Regions from separate parts of the Mesorhizobium sp. KACC 23794 genome, predicted to be linked through region 3. Evidence: predicted binding sites of a transcription regulator. Region 3 holds the regulator's gene; each other region holds the start of a gene.
The links. The regulator LexA, encoded in region 3, represses DNA repair genes until DNA is damaged. The targets are predictions, from matches to a motif close to TGTTCNNNNTGTGTTCNG.
Positions count from the first base shown of each region.

Region 1: a site for LexA is predicted at 2,385-2,402, ahead of ACSBOB_RS02340 (ImuA family protein). Genes of this name have one in related genera too.
Region 2: a site for LexA is predicted at 2,859-2,876, ahead of ACSBOB_RS25450 (2'-5' RNA ligase family protein). Genes of this name have one in related genera too.
Region 4: a site for LexA is predicted at 1,627-1,644, ahead of parE (DNA topoisomerase IV subunit B). Genes of this name have one in related genera too.

Region 1 covers NZ_CP197465.1:441,851-446,062, forward strand. The annotation lists gene ACSBOB_RS02325 (zinc-dependent alcohol dehydrogenase) at 1-1,007, shown strand, start outside; gene hutC (histidine utilization repressor) at 1,004-1,774, shown strand; gene ACSBOB_RS02335 (metallopeptidase family protein) at 1,821-2,243, opposite strand; gene ACSBOB_RS02340 (ImuA family protein) at 2,422-3,393, shown strand; gene ACSBOB_RS02345 (Y-family DNA polymerase) at 3,332-4,212, shown strand, end outside.
Region 2 covers NZ_CP197465.1:5,175,031-5,179,242, forward strand. The annotation lists gene folP (dihydropteroate synthase) at 1-746, opposite strand, end outside; gene ACSBOB_RS25445 (Gfo/Idh/MocA family protein) at 1,026-2,066, opposite strand; gene ACSBOB_RS25450 (2'-5' RNA ligase family protein) at 2,180-2,626, opposite strand; gene ACSBOB_RS25455 (CoA transferase) at 3,111-4,212, shown strand, end outside.
Region 3 covers NZ_CP197465.1:3,713,177-3,717,388, reverse strand. The annotation lists gene ACSBOB_RS18120 (ABC transporter ATP-binding protein) at 1-807, shown strand, start outside; gene ACSBOB_RS18115 (ABC transporter ATP-binding protein) at 804-1,592, shown strand; gene lexA (transcriptional repressor LexA) at 1,784-2,494, shown strand; gene ACSBOB_RS18105 (ComEC/Rec2 family competence protein) at 2,488-4,212, opposite strand, start outside.
Region 4 covers NZ_CP197465.1:3,612,916-3,617,127, forward strand. The annotation lists gene parE (DNA topoisomerase IV subunit B) at 1-1,560, opposite strand, end outside; gene ACSBOB_RS17690 (MFS transporter) at 1,680-2,861, opposite strand; gene dnaE (DNA polymerase III subunit alpha) at 3,087-4,212, shown strand, end outside.

The DNA of each region.
Region 1 (4,212 bases), 3.3 Mb from region 3:
CGGCCGGCGACTTGCGTGTCGAGGATGTTCCCGCACCCGGCGATCCCGAACCCGGCTGGGTGCGGCTGAAGGTTGTAGCCGCCGGCATCTGCGGCTCGGACCTGCACAATTTCCGTACCGGCCAGTGGATCTCGCGCAGCCCGAGCACCGCCGGTCACGAATTCGCCGGCGTCGTCACCGCTGTCGGCGCGGGTGTGCCGGATCTTGCGCCGGGCGACACCGTCGTCGCCGATTCGCGCTTCTGGTGCGGCGCGTGTGCGAATTGCCGGGCGGGACGGCACAACGTGTGCGAGACGCTGGGTTTCGTCGGCGAGGTTTGCGACGGCGGCTTTGCCGAGCAAGCGGTTTTGCTTGCGCGCCTCCTCGTCCGCCACGATCCCGCGCTCGATCCGCGCGTGGCAGCTATGGCTGAACCGCTGGCAGTGGCGCTGCATGCCATTCGCCGGCTAAACATGGTGAAGGCCGAGCCAATACTGCTCGCCGGCTGCGGCCCGATCGGCGGATTTGCCGCGCTGCTCTTGTCGCGGTTGCATGACGGACCGGTGCTGGTCGCGGATCGTAATCTGGCACGTGCCGCGCTCGTCGTCGAGGTTGCCGGGGCACATCCGGTCGCGCTGGACAAGGTATCGATCGCGGCGGTTCTTGGCGAACGCCCGTTGCGACACGCACTCGATGCGACCGGCAGCGTGCCGGCGATCATGGCGCTGGTGGAACTGCTTGCGGGAGGAGGCACGCTCGGTCTGGTCGGCATCGCCCATGGCCGGCTCGACCTCGACCCCAACCTGCTGGTCGAGCGCGAGATTTCGCTGGTCGGCTGCCATGTCTACGCCGATGAGCTCGCTGAAGCGGCCGGTCTGCTGCCGACGCTTCAGCCGCAGCTCCTGCAACTGATCGACGAGGAGATCGGTATCGACGGCATCCCCGCGGCCTATGCGCGGCTGCTCGCCGGTAAAAGCACCGGGCTGAAGACGATCATACGCATGGTCCCGGCAGAGGCTGCGCGATGACCGGCCGCAACGAGGATGCCGCGCCCGAACCCTCGCCCGGCCTTCCGGACACGGCCAGCCCGCTCTACGAAAAGGTCAAGGACTTCGTGCTCGCCAACATCGGCAGCGGGAAGTGGTCGAAGGATCGCCGTCTGCCGTCCGAGAACGAGCTGGTCAGCGCGCTGGGCGTATCGCGCATGACGGTGCATCGGGCGTTGCGCGAGCTGACCTCCGAAGGTCATCTGCTGCGCATCCAGGGTGTCGGCACCTTCGTGGCGCCACCGAAACCGCAATCGACGCTGATCGAGATCGCCAACATCGCCAGCGAGATCCGGGCGCGGGGCAGCCGGCATCGTGCCGGGATGGTGCTTGTGGAGCTTATCGCCGAACCCGAGCCGGAACTGGTCGCGGCGTTTGAGTTCGCCGCCCGGCGTCCTGTCGCGCATTCGATCGTCGTGCATTTCGAGAACGACGTTCCGGTGCAACTGGAGGAGCGCTTCGTCAATCCGGACCTCGCACCCGACTACCACCGGCAGGATTTCTCCGCCATTACCACCTATGATTACCTGCAGCGGGCGACACCGCTGACCGAGGTCGAGCAGGTGATCTCCGCCGTGCCGGCCGACGCATTCAGCGCCCGGCATCTGGCGATCCGGCTGGGCGAGCCCTGCCTGCTGCTGCACCGGCGCACCTGGTCGGGCGCGGCGATCGCCACCGTCAACACCTTCACCTATGCCGGCAGCCGCTACTCGCTCGGCAGCCGTTACGCCCCGGCTCCCGCCGGCTGAGGCGCAATCCGGCAGGGACGGCTGGCGCGTGCCAGGCAAGACAGCGTTATTCGACGCTCGTCTCGATCTTGTCCATGTCGTCGTCGGAGAGGCCGAAATGGTGGCCGATCTCGTGGATCAACACGTGGTTGACGATCGAACCCAGCGTTTCCTCATTCTCGGCCCAGTAGTCGAGGATGGCGCGCCTGTAGAGGGTGACGCGGTTCGGCCCTTCGCCGGTCGCCGGGTTCCAGCGCTCGGCGATGCCCCGGCCCTCGAACAGGCCGAGCAGGTCGAACGGCGTTTCCAGCGAAAGATCGTCCATGATCTCGTCGGTCGGGAACTCGGCGATCTCGATGACGACCTCGCCGGTGAGCTTGCGAAAATCCTCCGGCAGATGCGCATAGGCTTCCAGCGCCATGAGTTCGAATTCCTCGATGGAAGGCGAAAGCTGATCGTGCCATGCGCGGGTTTGGTAAATGCGGGCCATTCCTAGTCCTTTTGAGGCGCATATAGCCTTTTGCCTCGCATGTTTCGAGGCTTTTACGCGAAGGCATATGAAAACTCGCTAGGGGAGGAATAAATTCTTCGCTGGCTGCGCTTGACTCTGCCTATCCGCTCTGGAATCTATAAGAACATAACAGGAACAAGATTGATCGGAAGATGTCATGGCTACCGGTGCCGTGGCGCGGGACGTTGTTTGCGCCCTGCGGCATAAAATCGCGAAGATCGAAGGACGGCTCGCCGAGCGCCTCGAAGACGCCGAAGAACCGGCGGTGAAGGGTATGGCGCTTGTTCCGGCGGGCCGGTCTCGCGCCTTGCTTTTGGGGGTGGAACGGCTCGATGCGGCCCTCGGCGGTGGCCTGCCCGCCGAGGGGTTGCTCGAGATCCATGCCGCCGCGGTTCGCGACGCGGGCGCGGCGGTCGGTTTTGCGCTGGCGCTTTGCCGGCTGTTGCCTGAACCCGATGCGTCCGCGCCGCTGTTGTGGATCGGCACGTCGGAGATCTTTCGCGAGGCCGGCAGGCCTTACGCGCCGGGGCTGGCGGCGCGTTTCGGCCTTGCGCCGGCCAGTCTTCTGATCGCCGAGGCCGAAAAGCTGGCCGACGTCCTGTGGATCGCCGAGGAAGCCGCGGGGCTCGACGCATTCCGGGCTATCCTGCTGGAGGTTCGCGGCAGTTCGCCCCGGCTCGACCTTACCGCGACGCGGCGCCTGCACAGCCGCGCGCTGATCGCCGGGCATCCACTCTTCCTGCTTCGGGCGGCGGGCGAGGCGGAGCCTACGGCCGCGCCCGTCCGGCTCCTCGTCGCCCCCGCCCCGGCCGGATCGCGCATCACGCTGGCGGGGCCTCTCGCCGGTTCGATCGGTCCACCGGCCTTCCATGTGGCGATCAGCAAGAGCCGCACTGCAATCCCCGCAACATTCACGCTGGAGTGGAACGACAATGCCTTCCAGGAACGGCGGAAGCGCCCCGCAAAGGATATTGGCGCTATGGTTCCCTCATCTGCCGGCAGACCGGCTGCTGAGGCAGCGCCACGGGAAGTCGTGGCGTTCCAGGAACCTCAGTCGGACACCGCCGCTGGTCTTCAGCCAGCACGAACACAACACGCAGCGCGTCGCCGCGCTGGATACGCGCGCTAGGGCCCTGAAGCTCAAGCCCGGCATGGGCATAGCGGAAGCCCGCGCCATGCATCCTTTCATCGAGGTGGTCGAGGCGGACCCCGAGGCGGACCGGCGTTTGCAGGAAGGCCTCGCCGACTGGTGCGACCGCTACACGCCGCTGGTGGCGCTCGACGGGGTGGATGGGCTCTTTCTGGATATTTCGGGCTGCGCGCATCTTTTCGGTGGTGAGCGGGCGATGTTCGACGATCTTCTGTCGCGGTTTTTCCATCAAGGGTTCGACGTTCGCGCCGGACTTGCCTCGACGCCCGGCGCTGCCTGGGCGGCATCCCGGTTCGGGGGCGCCCTCATTGTCGCTCCGGGCGAGGAGGAGGAATTGATCGCCCCCCTGCCGCTTGCGGCGCTGCGCCTGGGACTAGAAACCCGTGTCAGGCTCGAAGGCGTCGGGCTCCGGACGTCGGGCGCGCTCATGGCCGCGCCACGGGCGCCGTTGGTGCGCCGCTTCGGCAAGGAGGTCGTGCTCAGGATCGATCAGGCGCTGGGCCGTGTGGAGGAAGCGATTTCGCCACGCCTGCCGGTGCCGCCTCTCTCGGCGGAGCGGTCGCTGCCGGAACCGATAAGCCTGCTGGACGACATCGAAGCGCTGGTGGCGCTGCTTGCTCGGCAGTTGAAGATCGATCTCGAACGTCGCTGCGAAGGGGCCGAGAGGCTGCAATTGAACCTTTTCCGCGTCGATGGTGCGCTAACCCGGATCAGCGTCGGCGCCTCGCGCCCGTTGCGCGATCCGAAGCTTATCCAGAAACTGTTCCATGAAAGGCTGATCGCGCTCGAGTCGGATAT
Region 2 (4,212 bases), 1.5 Mb from region 3:
GCGCCTTTCATGCGCAAAATGACGCTGGTGGCGACGGTGCCTGTATCCTGCGCCAGCCGGTCGGCGCCGGCCACGTGGCGGATCATGCGTTTGCGCGAGGTGCCGACCAGCAGCGGGAAGCCCAGCGTTTTCAGCTCACTGAACCGCGCCATGACCTGAAGGTTCTCCTCATAATCCTTGGCGAAGCCGAAACCGGGGTCGAGCACGATGCGGTCGTCCGGAATGCCGGCCGCCGCGGCGATCTCCAGCGAGCGTCTGAGGAAGAAAAACTGGTCCTCGATGACATCCGGCAGCTTTTCGCGGTCGCGGCCGGTGTGCATGATGACCAGTCCCGCCCCGGTGTCGGCCGCCACTTTTGCGATGTCCGGCTCGCGCTGCAGCCCGTGCACGTCGTTGACGATATGGGCGCCGGCCGCCACCGCCAGCCGCGCCGTCCCGGCGCGATAGGTGTCGACCGAGATCAAACACCCCTGCCCCGCCACAGCCGCGATGACCGGAAGTATGCGCGCCTGCTCGTCGGCCGCCGAAACCGGCGTGGCATTCGGCCTGGTCGACTCGCCGCCGACGTCGATGATATCAGCGCCCTCCTCCACCATCTTCCTCGCCTGGGCGATCGCCCGCTCCGGCCGGTCGAACTCGCCGCCGTCCGAAAAACTATCCGGCGTCACATTGAGGATGCCCATCAGGATCGATTTGTCGCCGAGGTCGAGGTGGCGTCCGTGGGCAAGCTGCCAGCGTCTCGTCATGGATAATCCGCCCAAAATCCTGTGCGCCCGCGCGCCATGAAACCGTCAACACCAAACGCCGCGCCGTCAAGCGAACTCGGCCTTTTCGGCAGTGCGAACCGGCAAAAACATGCCTTTCGTGAAGCCCGTCGCGGCATTTTGCCAGCGAGTTCCGCGCAAACCTTTGAAAAGGCTTGATCTTCCGGACTTCACGCCGGTTTTTCCATATGGCTGCCGAGCCAGGGGTGGAAAGCCCAAGTCCTTGTATTCGTTTCGTTTCCCAGGAAATTCGGCCGGCGACTACGCCTTCCGCCGCCACTTGGCCGGTTCGACGGCGCGCTTCTCCTCGGCGGCCTTGTAGGCGGCGTCGACCAGCGCGAAAGTCTTCAGATTGTCCTCGCCGGACGTGTCCGCCGGCACGCCCTTTTTCAGGCAATCCAGGAAATGCGCACAGGCGTTGTAGGCGCCTTCCTGGCTGGCGTGCCAGGGCTCGCTGGTCCATGGGCGCAGCGGCGATCCTATCGATTCTTCAAGCACTTGGCCGTTGCTGGTGACGGACATGCGCATGCCGATGTCGACCACGACCGCGCCGCGCTCGCCCTCGATCTCGACCAGCGTTTCGGGAAATGCGTCCGGCAATTTGCGCGAGCCGTAGGTGCATTCGACGACGCTGACGGCGTCGCTCTCGTGCCGCAGCATCATGGTGGCGGTCTCCTCCGCCCTCACCTTCGGGTTGCGGCGCTGCGCCTCGCAAGAAATGTGCCTGACCTCGCCCATGAAAAAGCGTGCGAGATCAAGCACATGGATGCCGACATCGGCGATAGCCAGGCGCTCCTCGTCGTAGAAATAGGGCTGCGTCTTGTAGATGTCGTAGCCGGTGCGGAAATTGATGCGCGCCCATGTCGGCAGGCCGATCGCGCCGCTGTCGATCACCCTTTTGACGTGCCGCATCGGCGTCTGGAACCGGAAATTCTCGTGCACCGCCAACCAGATACCGGCTTTCGCCGCCGCATCGACGATCGCCACGCAATCGTCCCAGCCGGTCGCGAACGGCTTTTGCACGATCGCCGCCACACCCCGCCCGATCGCCAGTTCGGCCAGCGGCCGGTGCGTCTCGTGGCGGGTCACGATATCGACCACATCAAGCCTCTCCGCGTCCAGCATCTTTGCCGCATCGGTGTACCAGGGGGCGCCGAAGCCGCGCCCGGCGGCCTGCGCCTTGGCCCGATCGACGTCGCAGACGGCGGCGAGCAGCGCCCCGTCCGGTTTCAATTCAGCCCATGAATTCAAATGGTTCTGCGCATAGAAACCGCAGCCGATGACGCCGACGCGAATGGTCATTTGTTTCCGATCCCCCCACAATCCCGGTTCGGGCATACCGAAACCGGATGTCCCGACCTCTACCACGTCGAAGGTTTTCATAAAGATCCGCCGACGGTGGGAACGCTCCCGGTTCAATCGGAAAAGCGCCATTCCTCCACAGGGTTATGGGTCGAAGCACCATAGGGACTGTGGATCAGCGTAAAACTCTTCGCCTTCCAGCCGACGGGTTCGACAGCCCGCTCCGCCAGAACCCGCGGCGAATACAGCATGATCACATGCGGCGTGAAGGATTTCACCACCGTCCGGCCCAGCCCGGCCTTCCGTATCTCCTCGCCCAGTGCGTGGTGAAAATCATAGAGCGAACCCAGCCCATCCGTAGCCCGCAGCACCAGCGGGTGATTGTTGCGTGGGTTGGCAAAACTCAAGGCGCGGCCGAATTCCACGTCGAAAGCCTGCATGTGGAGCGCCGCTGCCGCCTCAAGCGCCTGGGTCTTGATGCCTTCCGGCAGGCCTTCATACATGCCGAGCGCATGGATCGAGATGTGAAGGCAGTGGTCCGAGATCAGAGTTCCCTTCATTTCCGCCTCGCTCATCAATCTGGACCGGATGTCGCCAATAGCGGGGGCGACAGCGCATGGCACGCGGATGGCGAAGAACAGATTGTCGAGCCGTGTGATTTCAAGGCCGGGAATCGGTGGCTGCGGTTCTGCCGGCTTTCGCGGGCGGCGCGAATGCACAGGCTTGCGCTCGGGTCGATCCACCGCCTGTTCGGGTTCGTCCAGTCCCAGATCCAGCTGCATCCGCATAAAATAGAACAAACAGGAAACATTTTGAAGACAGCACGTGCCGAGGCCGGGACGGCGATGGCGCGCCGAACGGTGGCTGTTCGCACAGACACGGGATCGCTTCCACTTGCCGAGGCGGCGTTCCACGGTTTACGCAAACGGCAATCGATGCAAAGGTGCATCGTGGCCTGTCGGGTCTGAACAGGCCGGAGAGGCGACGGCGACGCCGCGACGGAATGCTCCGCGCCTCGTTTCGAGAAGACGGGGCGCAGTCGGAATGTACAAACTTCTCAAAGGCATGCGGATCGTCGAGGCGGCGTCGTTCATCGCCGCGCCATCCTGTGGGCTGCACCTTTTGCAGCTCGGCGCGGAGGTGGTCCGCATCGACCAGATCGGCGGCGGGCCGGACTTTTTCCGCTGGCCACGCGCAGCCGGCGCCAGCCTCTATTGGGAGGGACTGAACAAGGGCAAGAAGTCGATCGCCGTCGACCTCGGCAGCCCGCAGGGCCGCGAACTGGTGACCAGCCTGATCGCCGCGCCCGGCCCGGACCGGGGCATGTTCCTCACCAATTTTCCGGCTGCGGGTTTCCTCTCCTATGAGCGTCTGAAGGCAAAGCGCGACGACCTGATCGTGCTGCGTGTCATGGGCCGGCCGGACGGCACGACCGCCGTCGATTATACGGTGAACTCCGCCATCGGCATTCCGCAGATGACCGGCCCGGTCTCGATGGGCGACGAACCGGTGAACCATGTGCTGCCAGCGTGGGACCTTCTGGCCGGGGCCTACGCCGCCTTCACGCTGCTGGCGGCCGAGCGCCATCGGCGCGATACCGGCCAGGGCCAGGAGATTCGCGTGCCGCTGAGCGACGTCGCCATGGCGAGCCTCGGCCATCTCGGCCAGATCGCCGAGACTGCGATCACAGGGGCCGACCGGCCGCGTTACGGCAACGAGCTTTTCGGCGCGTTCGGGCGGGATTTCGTCACACGCGACGGCAAGCGAATCATGATCGTGGCGATCACCCAGCGGCAATGGTCGGGGCTTGTCGAAGTGCTCGGCATCGGCGAGGCGGTCGAGCGCGCCGAGGAAGCGGCCGGCGTATCGTTTGCCCGCGACGAAGGCGTGCGGTTCGAGCATCGAGAGACGCTCAATCCGCTGGTGGCGGCCGCGATCGCCGGGCGAAACCAAGGCGAACTGACCGCCGCACTCGATGCCGCCGGTGGCTGCTGGGGGCCGTATCGGACGCTGTCGCAGGCGCTTTCCGAGGACCCCGATCTTTCGGAAGCGAATCCGGTCTTCGCCAAGGTTCAGCACCCGAGCGGCCCGGCCTATCTCACGCCCGGCTCGGCGGCGAGTTTTAGCGGTCAAGAACGAGACCTGC
Region 3 (4,212 bases):
TTGCGCGTCACCTTCCCGACCTATCAGGGTTTTGTGGACGTGGTTCGCGGCGTCAGCTTTTCGCTCGGCCGTGAGCGGCTGGGCATCGTCGGCGAATCGGGTTCCGGTAAATCGCTGACCGGCCGCTCGATCATGCGGCTCGTGCCGCCGCCCGGCCGCGTCAGCGCCGACCGGCTTTCCTTCATGGGTCTGGACCTGCTCAAGGTGCCGGCAAAGGAGATGCCGAAGATCCGTGGCAAGCGCATCTCCATGGTGTTGCAGGACCCCAAATTCTCGCTCAATCCGGTGATGACCGTCGGCCAGCAGATCGAGGAGGCGTTTCGGCTGCATGTCGCAAAAGATCGGGCGCTTGCCCGCGCAAAAAGCATCGAGGCGCTGAAGGCGGTCAAGATCCGCGATCCGGAGGCGGTCTATCACCTCTATCCACACCAGCTTTCCGGCGGCATGGGCCAGCGGGTGATGATCGCGATGATGCTCATCCCCGAGCCGCAACTGCTGATCGCCGACGAGCCGACCTCGGCGCTCGACGTGACGGTGCAGTTGCAGGTGCTCGCCATCCTCGACGACCTGGTGCGCGAGCGCGGCATGAGCCTGATCCTGATCAGCCACGACCTCGGCATGGTGTCGGCCTTCTGCGACCGCGTGATGATCATGTATGCCGGCAAGGTCGTCGAAACCGTCAAGGCGAGTGAACTCCACCGGGTCCAGCATCCCTATGCCAAGGGGCTGCTCGCCTCCTCGCCGCGGCTCGGCGACGACCGGCCGGAACTGCCCGTGCTGCAACGCGATGCGAGTTGGGCAAGATGACCGCGCCGATGATCGCGATCGAAAACCTCGGCATCAGCTTCGGCAAGGGCGCGCGCCGGCTCAGCGCGGTCCGAGAGGTGTCGGTTTCGATTGAGGAGGGCGAGGCGTTCGGTCTGGTCGGCGAATCCGGTTCGGGCAAATCGACGGTGCTCAACGCGATCGCCGGGCTGATCGGCGACTACTCCGGGACCATCCGCATCGGCGGCACCGTTGTCGCGCCGACACGCAGCCATGCGCAACGACGCTTGATCCAGATGGTATTCCAGGACCCGTATGGCTCGCTGCACCCGCGCCATACCGTCGACAAGGTGCTGTCCGAGCCGGCGCGCATCCACGGGCTGCCCGACGTGGAAAAGCGTGTCGAGCGCGCGCTGGCCGATGTCGGGCTGAAGCCGGAACACCGCTTCCGCTTCCCGCACCAGCTTTCCGGCGGCCAGCGCCAGCGCGTGGCGATCGCCCGCGCCATCATTTTGGAGCCGCGCGTGCTTCTTCTGGATGAACCGACCTCGGCGCTCGACGTGTCCGTGCAGGCGGAAGTGCTCAACCTCTTGCGGCGCCTGCGGCGCGAACGCGGCTTCACCACCATCATGGTCAGCCATAATCTGGCTGTAGTTTCCTACATGTGCGACCGTGTCGCGGTGATGAACCGCGGCCGCATTCTCGAGACCTTGGCCAGCGCCGACCTGGCCGCCGGACGGTTCGAGCATGCCTATACGCGGCAGCTTTTCCGCGCCAGTTCGGGTTACGACCGTGAGTTGCTGCAATATCTGTGGGAAGAGGCCTGAACTCGAACACCATGCGCGCGGACAGCGTCAGCCTGCCTCAGACCTGGACGCGATTTGCCATCGCAGATTCTTGATTTCCGCATCATGGTTGCCCCCGTCTTAACCCGATATTTAACGGTTGCGGAACACAACTGGAACAGATAGTGTTTTGTTCTGGTTTTGTTTTTGGTGTGATTCTTGACGGGGCCAAGATGCTGACGCGCAAGCAACACGAACTCTTGCTATTCATCCACGAGAGATTGAAGGAGTCCGGCATTCCTCCCTCCTTCGACGAGATGAAAGAAGCCCTTGATCTGGCGTCGAAATCCGGAATCCATCGGCTGATCACGGCGCTGGAGGAACGCGGCTTCATTCGCCGGCTGCCGAACCGGGCGCGGGCGCTGGAAGTGCTTCGGTTGCCGGACTCGATCGCGCCCGGCCTCAATGCGGCGAGAAAATTCTCGCCGAGCGTGATCGAGGGCAGCCTTGGCAAGCGCCCGGCGGAACCGTCCCGCGTCGCCGGCAATGACGATTCGGGTTCCGGGATATCGATCCCCGTCATGGGCCGCATCGCGGCCGGCGTGCCGATCGATGCGATCCAGCATCGGACGCATTCCATATCGGTTCCACCGGAAATGCTGTCCGGCGGCGACCATTATGCGCTGGAGGTCAGGGGCGATTCGATGATCGAAGCCGGTATCCTCGACGGCGATACGGTGATCATCCGCAACGCCAATACAGCCATGCCCGGCGAGATCGTCGTGGCGCTGGTCGACGACCAGGAAGCAACGCTGAAGCGTTTTCGCAGGAAGGGCGCTTCGATCGCGCTCGAAGCTGCTAACCCGGCCTATGAGACCCGCATCTACGGTCCGGACCGCGTTCGCGTTCAGGGAAAACTGGTCGGGCTGATCCGCCGCTACTGATTTTCCGGCGGCGCCTGCGGGCGCGCCTTGCCTTGGTAGGGCGGAAGCCCGCGAGCCTCGCGCGAGAATATTCTGTGTCTGTGCCATGGGCGGTCCGGCGAGCGGATGGCGAAACGAACTTCACCGGGTTGCCCGTCGCTGGACGGCAGGTGGACCGCCGCGCTGCCATGCCGGGCGAGGTCGCGTTTGGTGACCACGGCAACGGCAGGGTTGGCACATTTCAGCGGCACGGTCGCGTTGTCGAGGATTATGACGCCGGCAAAAGAACAGGCGATCCGCGCTTCTTCCGGATCGGATGTGTGGATGATGGCGATGCCTGACGGATGCCATGCGACGCAGGTGACGTCGTCGCACAGGAAGGCGCTCGATGAATCGTCCGCGCCCCCGTCTGTTGCATCCTCGAATGACGCAACGGTTAGATTCCCGGCATAGGGGTTTTGAACCAAGGCTATCCGCCTTGACGATAAGGACCCACCGGGCGAAGGGCCATTGCCCTCGTCCCTGCCTGCATTGCTTTTCTTGTAGACGGCCTTCGCCGTCTTGACGCCTGCGGAAGGCGCTGGCGGATCGGGACCGACATCCCTGGTCGGCTTGTGAATTCCATAGGCCTGCAGCGTTCTTTTCCAGTTCTCGGCTGTGAAGGCGTTGGGCCGTGGCCTGTTGACGGCCATCAGGCTCTCGCTGGTGCGATAGCCCACCAGCCGCCCGTCCTCCGATATCAGCACGTCGGGGGTGCGCGTCGCGCCGAGCGTCAGCAGGCCGGCAAGCGCGAACGGCAGCGCGAGAAACCGCAGCCACGTCGTCGCCACTGTCGCCACGATCAGCGCGATGGTCAGCAGCACCACGGACTTTCCCGATATCAGGCCAACCGCGTCGATCGGCGAACGCGCCGAAAACCATTCCGCCACAACGATCATCGCCGTGATGCCCTTGCCCATCACGTCCAGGAACGGCCCGTCGAGGCCGAATGGCATGGCGACTGCCGCAAGCACTGCAAAAGGCACGACCAGCAGCGACACGATCGGCATCGCGGCGAGATTTGCGGCGAGGCTCAGCGGCGCGATCCGCTGGAAATGATAGGCGCCGAAGGCAGCCGTGGCGAGGCCGGCGACCAGCGACGTCAGGAGCAGCCCGACGACCAACGCGCCGACATGCCGCGCCGCGATCGAAACCCATCCTCGTTTCGGGTGGTGGAAAGGTCCGGACCCGGTGCGCCGTTGCGTCCAGAATGCGTAGGCGCCGACAAGGGCGGCCGTCGCCGCGAAGGACATCTGGAAACTTGGACCGATCGCCTCGTGCGGGGTGATCGCCAGCACGATGATGGCCGAGATGGCCAGGTTGCGCATGGTCAGCGCCGCCCGGTCGAACACCAGCGCGATCAGCATGACGGCCAGCATGAGGAAACTGCGCTGCGCCGCGACCTCGCCGCCGGAGATCGCAAGATAGGCGGCAATCGCGACAAGGCCGGCCAACGCCGCATATTTGCGGACCGGCCGGCGCGACGAAACGCCGGGGAAAAGCGCGAAGCCCGCCCTCAGCGCCGCGATCACCACGCCGGCGACCAGCGCCATATGCAGGCCGGAGATCGAGATGATGTGATAGAGGCCGGTGCGCCGCAGCGCCTCGCTGACGTCGTTTGGAATGCCCGCGCGCACGCCGACCACCAATGCGGCGGCAATCTCGCCTTCGGCCCCGCCGATCCTTTGCCGGATCCTCGC
Region 4 (4,212 bases), 100 kb from region 3:
GCCCAGCGCCTGGATCAGGTCGGAGATCTGCTGGTTGGCGGCGAGCTTGTCGTTGCCGGCGCTGGCGACGTTGAGGATTTTTCCCCGCAGCGGCAGTACCGCCTGGCTGGCGCGGTCGCGCGCCTGTTTTGCCGAGCCGCCGGCGGAATCGCCCTCGACGATGAAGATCTCCGCGCCTTGCGTGGCGTTCTGCGTGCAGTCGGCGAGTTTTCCGGGCAGGCGCAGCTTGCGCACAGCGCTCTTGCGGCTGACCTCCTTCTCCTGCCGCCGCCGCACCCGCTCGTCGGCGCGCGCGATCACCCAGTCGAGGAGTTTCGTCGCTTCCTGCGGATTGTCGGCCAGCCAGTGGTCGAAGGCGTCGCGCACAGCGCTCTCGACGATGCGGATGGCTTCGACCGTCGCCAGCCGGTCCTTGGTCTGGCCGACGAATTCCGGCTCGCGGATGAACACCGACAGCATGCCGGCGGCCGAGATCATCACGTCTTCCGGCGTCACCACGGCGGCGCGCTTGTTGCCGGTCAGGTCGGCATAGGCCTTCAACCCGCGCGTCAGCACGGCGCGGAAGCCGGCCTCATGCGTGCCGCCTTCGCCGGTCGGGATGGTGTTGCAGTAGGAGTTGATGAAGCCGTCGCCGCCGTACCAGGTGACCGCCCATTCGACGCCGCCATGGCCGCCGGGCTTGTCGGTCTTTCCGGCGAAAACCTCGCGGGTGACCTGGAATTCGTCGCCGAGCGACGCAATGAGATAGTCCTTCAGCCCGCCCGGGAAGTGGAAGACCGCCTTGTCCGGGGTCTTGTCCTTGTCGGCGATCAGTTCCGGCGCGCAGGACCAGCGAATCTCGACGCCCCCGAACAGATAGGCCTTCGAGCGCGCCATGCGGTATATCCGCGCCGGTTCGAACTTCGCGCCCTTGCCAAAAATATCGGCGTCGGGATGGAAGCGAATCTTTGTGCCGCGCCGGTTCTGCACGTCGCCCAGCGGTTCCAGCCCGCCCTGCGGCACGCCGCGCGAAAAGCGCTGGCGGTAGAGTTTTCGGCCGCGCGCAACCTCCACTTCCAGCAGATCGGAGAGCGCGTTGACCACCGACACGCCGACGCCGTGCAGGCCGCCGGAGGTCTCATAGACCTTCGAGTCGAATTTTCCGCCCGCGTGCAGCGTGCACATGATGACTTCGAGCGCCGACTTGTTCGGGAATTTCGGATGCGGATCGACGGGAATACCGCGGCCGTTGTCGGTGACGGTCAGAAAACCATCGGCGGAAAGCTCGACCTCGATGAACGTGGCATGGCCGGCCACCGCTTCGTCCATCGAATTGTCGATGACCTCGGCGAAGAGATGGTGCAGCGCCTTTTCGTCGGTGCCGCCGATATACATGCCCGGACGACGGCGCACCGGCTCGAGACCCTCCAGCACCTCTATGTGGCTGGCGTCATAGCCCTCGCTGCCATCCTTGGAGACGGGCGTCTTGCGAGCCGCGGCGACAAGCGGGTCGACCGGCTTGGACGGGCGCGGCGCCGGCTGTCCCTCGATTTTGGAGAAGAGGTCGGTTGTTTCGTCCATGAAATTGTCAGGCAGTTGATTCGGGGTTTGTCGGGATACTCGCAGAGTTTCGGCGGTCGCGATACCAGTTCGCGATTCGTTCCGGAAGTCCTTCCACGAGAATTGTGGCCCGCCTATGGTTACCCGATCGTTGACGTACCGGCGATAGGTTCGCGGCAGTTGCGCTCGATAAGCAGGGAGGCGAACGCCACGGCCAAAGCCATCATGACGATGGCCGACCCGACCAGCGGCAAGCTGGCATAGGATACGCCCAGCGACAGCGCCGAACCGCCGATCCAGGCGCCGGCCGCATTGCCCATGTTGAAAGCGCCCTGGTTCAGCGTCGCGGCGAGGTTGGGTGCGCCGGAAGCGCTTTCGACGACGCGAAGCTGCAGGGCAGGTATCGGCAGGAAGGTCAGGGCGCCCCACAGGAAGACCATCGGGATGACGACATAGGGCAGGGGGCCGACCTCATGGAGGATGAGGAACATCGCCACCAGGGCCACCAGCGAGCCTATGATGGTGGGCATCATCCGCCAGTCCGCCAGCTTCCCGCCGATGATGTTGCCGACCGTCATGCCGCCGCCGAACAGAAGCAGGATCCAGGTGACGGCGGGGACGGACACGCCGGTGACGTCGGTGAGGATCGGTTTGATGTAGGTGAAGACGGCGAACAATGCGCCGGAAGCCAGCGCCGAGATCAGCATCGCCAGCCAGACCTGCAGCCGGCCAAGCACGCGGATCTCGCCGGCGATGCCGCTGCCGGTCGGCGGCGCGACATTGTTCGGGACCAGCCACGAAATCGCGGCGACCGATATGATGCCGATGACCACCACGGCCAGAAAGGTCGAGCGCCAGCCGAAAGCTTCGCCGAGCGCCGTGCCGGCCGGCACGCCCAGAATATTGGCGAGCGTCAGCCCGGCGAACAGCATCGCCATGGCGCTTGCCTGCTGGTTCTTCGGCACCAGGCTTGCCGCCACGACTGAGCCGATGCCGAAGAAGGCGCCATGGCCGAAGGCGGTGACAACGCGCGCCGCCATGAGCATCCAGTAGTTCGGTGCGATGGCACACAGAAGATTGCCGATGACGAACAGCGAGGCCAAGCCGACCAGCACAAGTTTTCGGCGCATTCGGGCTGTCGCCAGCGCGATCACCGGGGCGCCGACGACCACGCCGAGTGCATAGCCGGTGACGAGCAACCCCGCCGCGGGGATCGATACGCCAAGGTCGGCCGCCACTTCCGGCAGCAGACCCATGATCACGAATTCGGTAGTGCCGATGCAGAACGATGCAACGGCGAGCGCAAGGATCGGCAGAGGCATGGAGGACTCAAGGATGTCAATATCGGCCCACAGCATGGGCCGATTCCCTGTAGGTGAAAAGCGTGTTTGCTGCAATGCAGCATTGCGCGAACGAAGAGACAATTCATTGGTGCAGGCGAGGGAGCAGGGCGGCGCCTGGCTGTGCAGCAAGCTGCATTGCTGCTGGCCTCGACCTGGCGAATGGGCGACAATAGGGAACACTTGAGTCCTGCCAGCCGAGACGCCATGCCCGCCGACAGACCCCCGCGCGACCCAATCCTGCGCGCCATGCTGAAAACCGAAGCCGGGCCGTCGCCGACGCCCGCTGCGAAAGCGCCGGCGCTGGCGCGCCCCTTTATCCATCTGCGTGTCCATTCGGCCTATTCGCTGCTCGAAGGCGCGCTGCCGATCGGCAAGATCGTCGCGCATGCCCAGAAGGACAAGGCGTCGGCGATCGCGATTGCCGACACCAACAATTTGTTCGGTGCGCTGGAATTCGCCAACAAGACGACCAAGGAAGGCGTCCAGCCGCTAATCGGTTGCCAGCTCGACCTGGCCTTCAGCGGCGAGCCGAGTGACGGCCGGGGCGGCAGCGGGCAGCGGCGCGCCGGCATCGAGCATAATCCGGTCGTTGTGCTTGCAGCCACGGCCGACGGCTACGCCAATCTGGTGAGGCTTGTGAGCCGCGCCTATCTCGACGGCCCTTCGGGCGAGGCAATCAGGATATCGACAGAATGGCTGGAGGAACTGTCGCCCGGGCTGATCTGCCTGACCGGCGGCCCGCGCGGACCGGTCGGCGCGGCGCTGAAGTTCGACCATGCCGACCTCGCCGAGAACCGGCTGCTTCGTTTGAAGGAGATATTCGGCGACCGGCTCTACGTCGAACTGGAGCGCGTCGGCAACTGGGACAAGCGCATCGAGGCCGCGACCATCGATCTTGCCTACCGGCATGAACTGCCGCTGGTGGCCACCAACGAGGCGTTCTTTCCAGCGCGCGACGACTTCGACGCGCATGACGCGCTGATCGCGATCGCCGAGGGTGCGGTGGTCGCCTCCGATGACCGCCGGCGGCTCACCCCGGACAATCATCTGCGAAGCCAGGCCGAGATGTCGGCGCTGTTCGCCGATCTGCCCGAGGCGATCGACAACACGGTCGAGATCGCCATGCGCTGTTCCTATTATCCGAAGAAGCGCTCGCCGATCCTGCCGCGCTTCACCGGCAGCGGCGACGATGCCGAGAAGGCCGAGGTGGAGGAATTGCGCCGGCAGGCCCGCGAGGGGCTGCAGATGCGCTTCGACACCGCCGGCCTGACGCAGGGCTACAGCGAGGAGCAATATCGCGAGCGGCTGGAATTTGAGCTCGGCATCATCG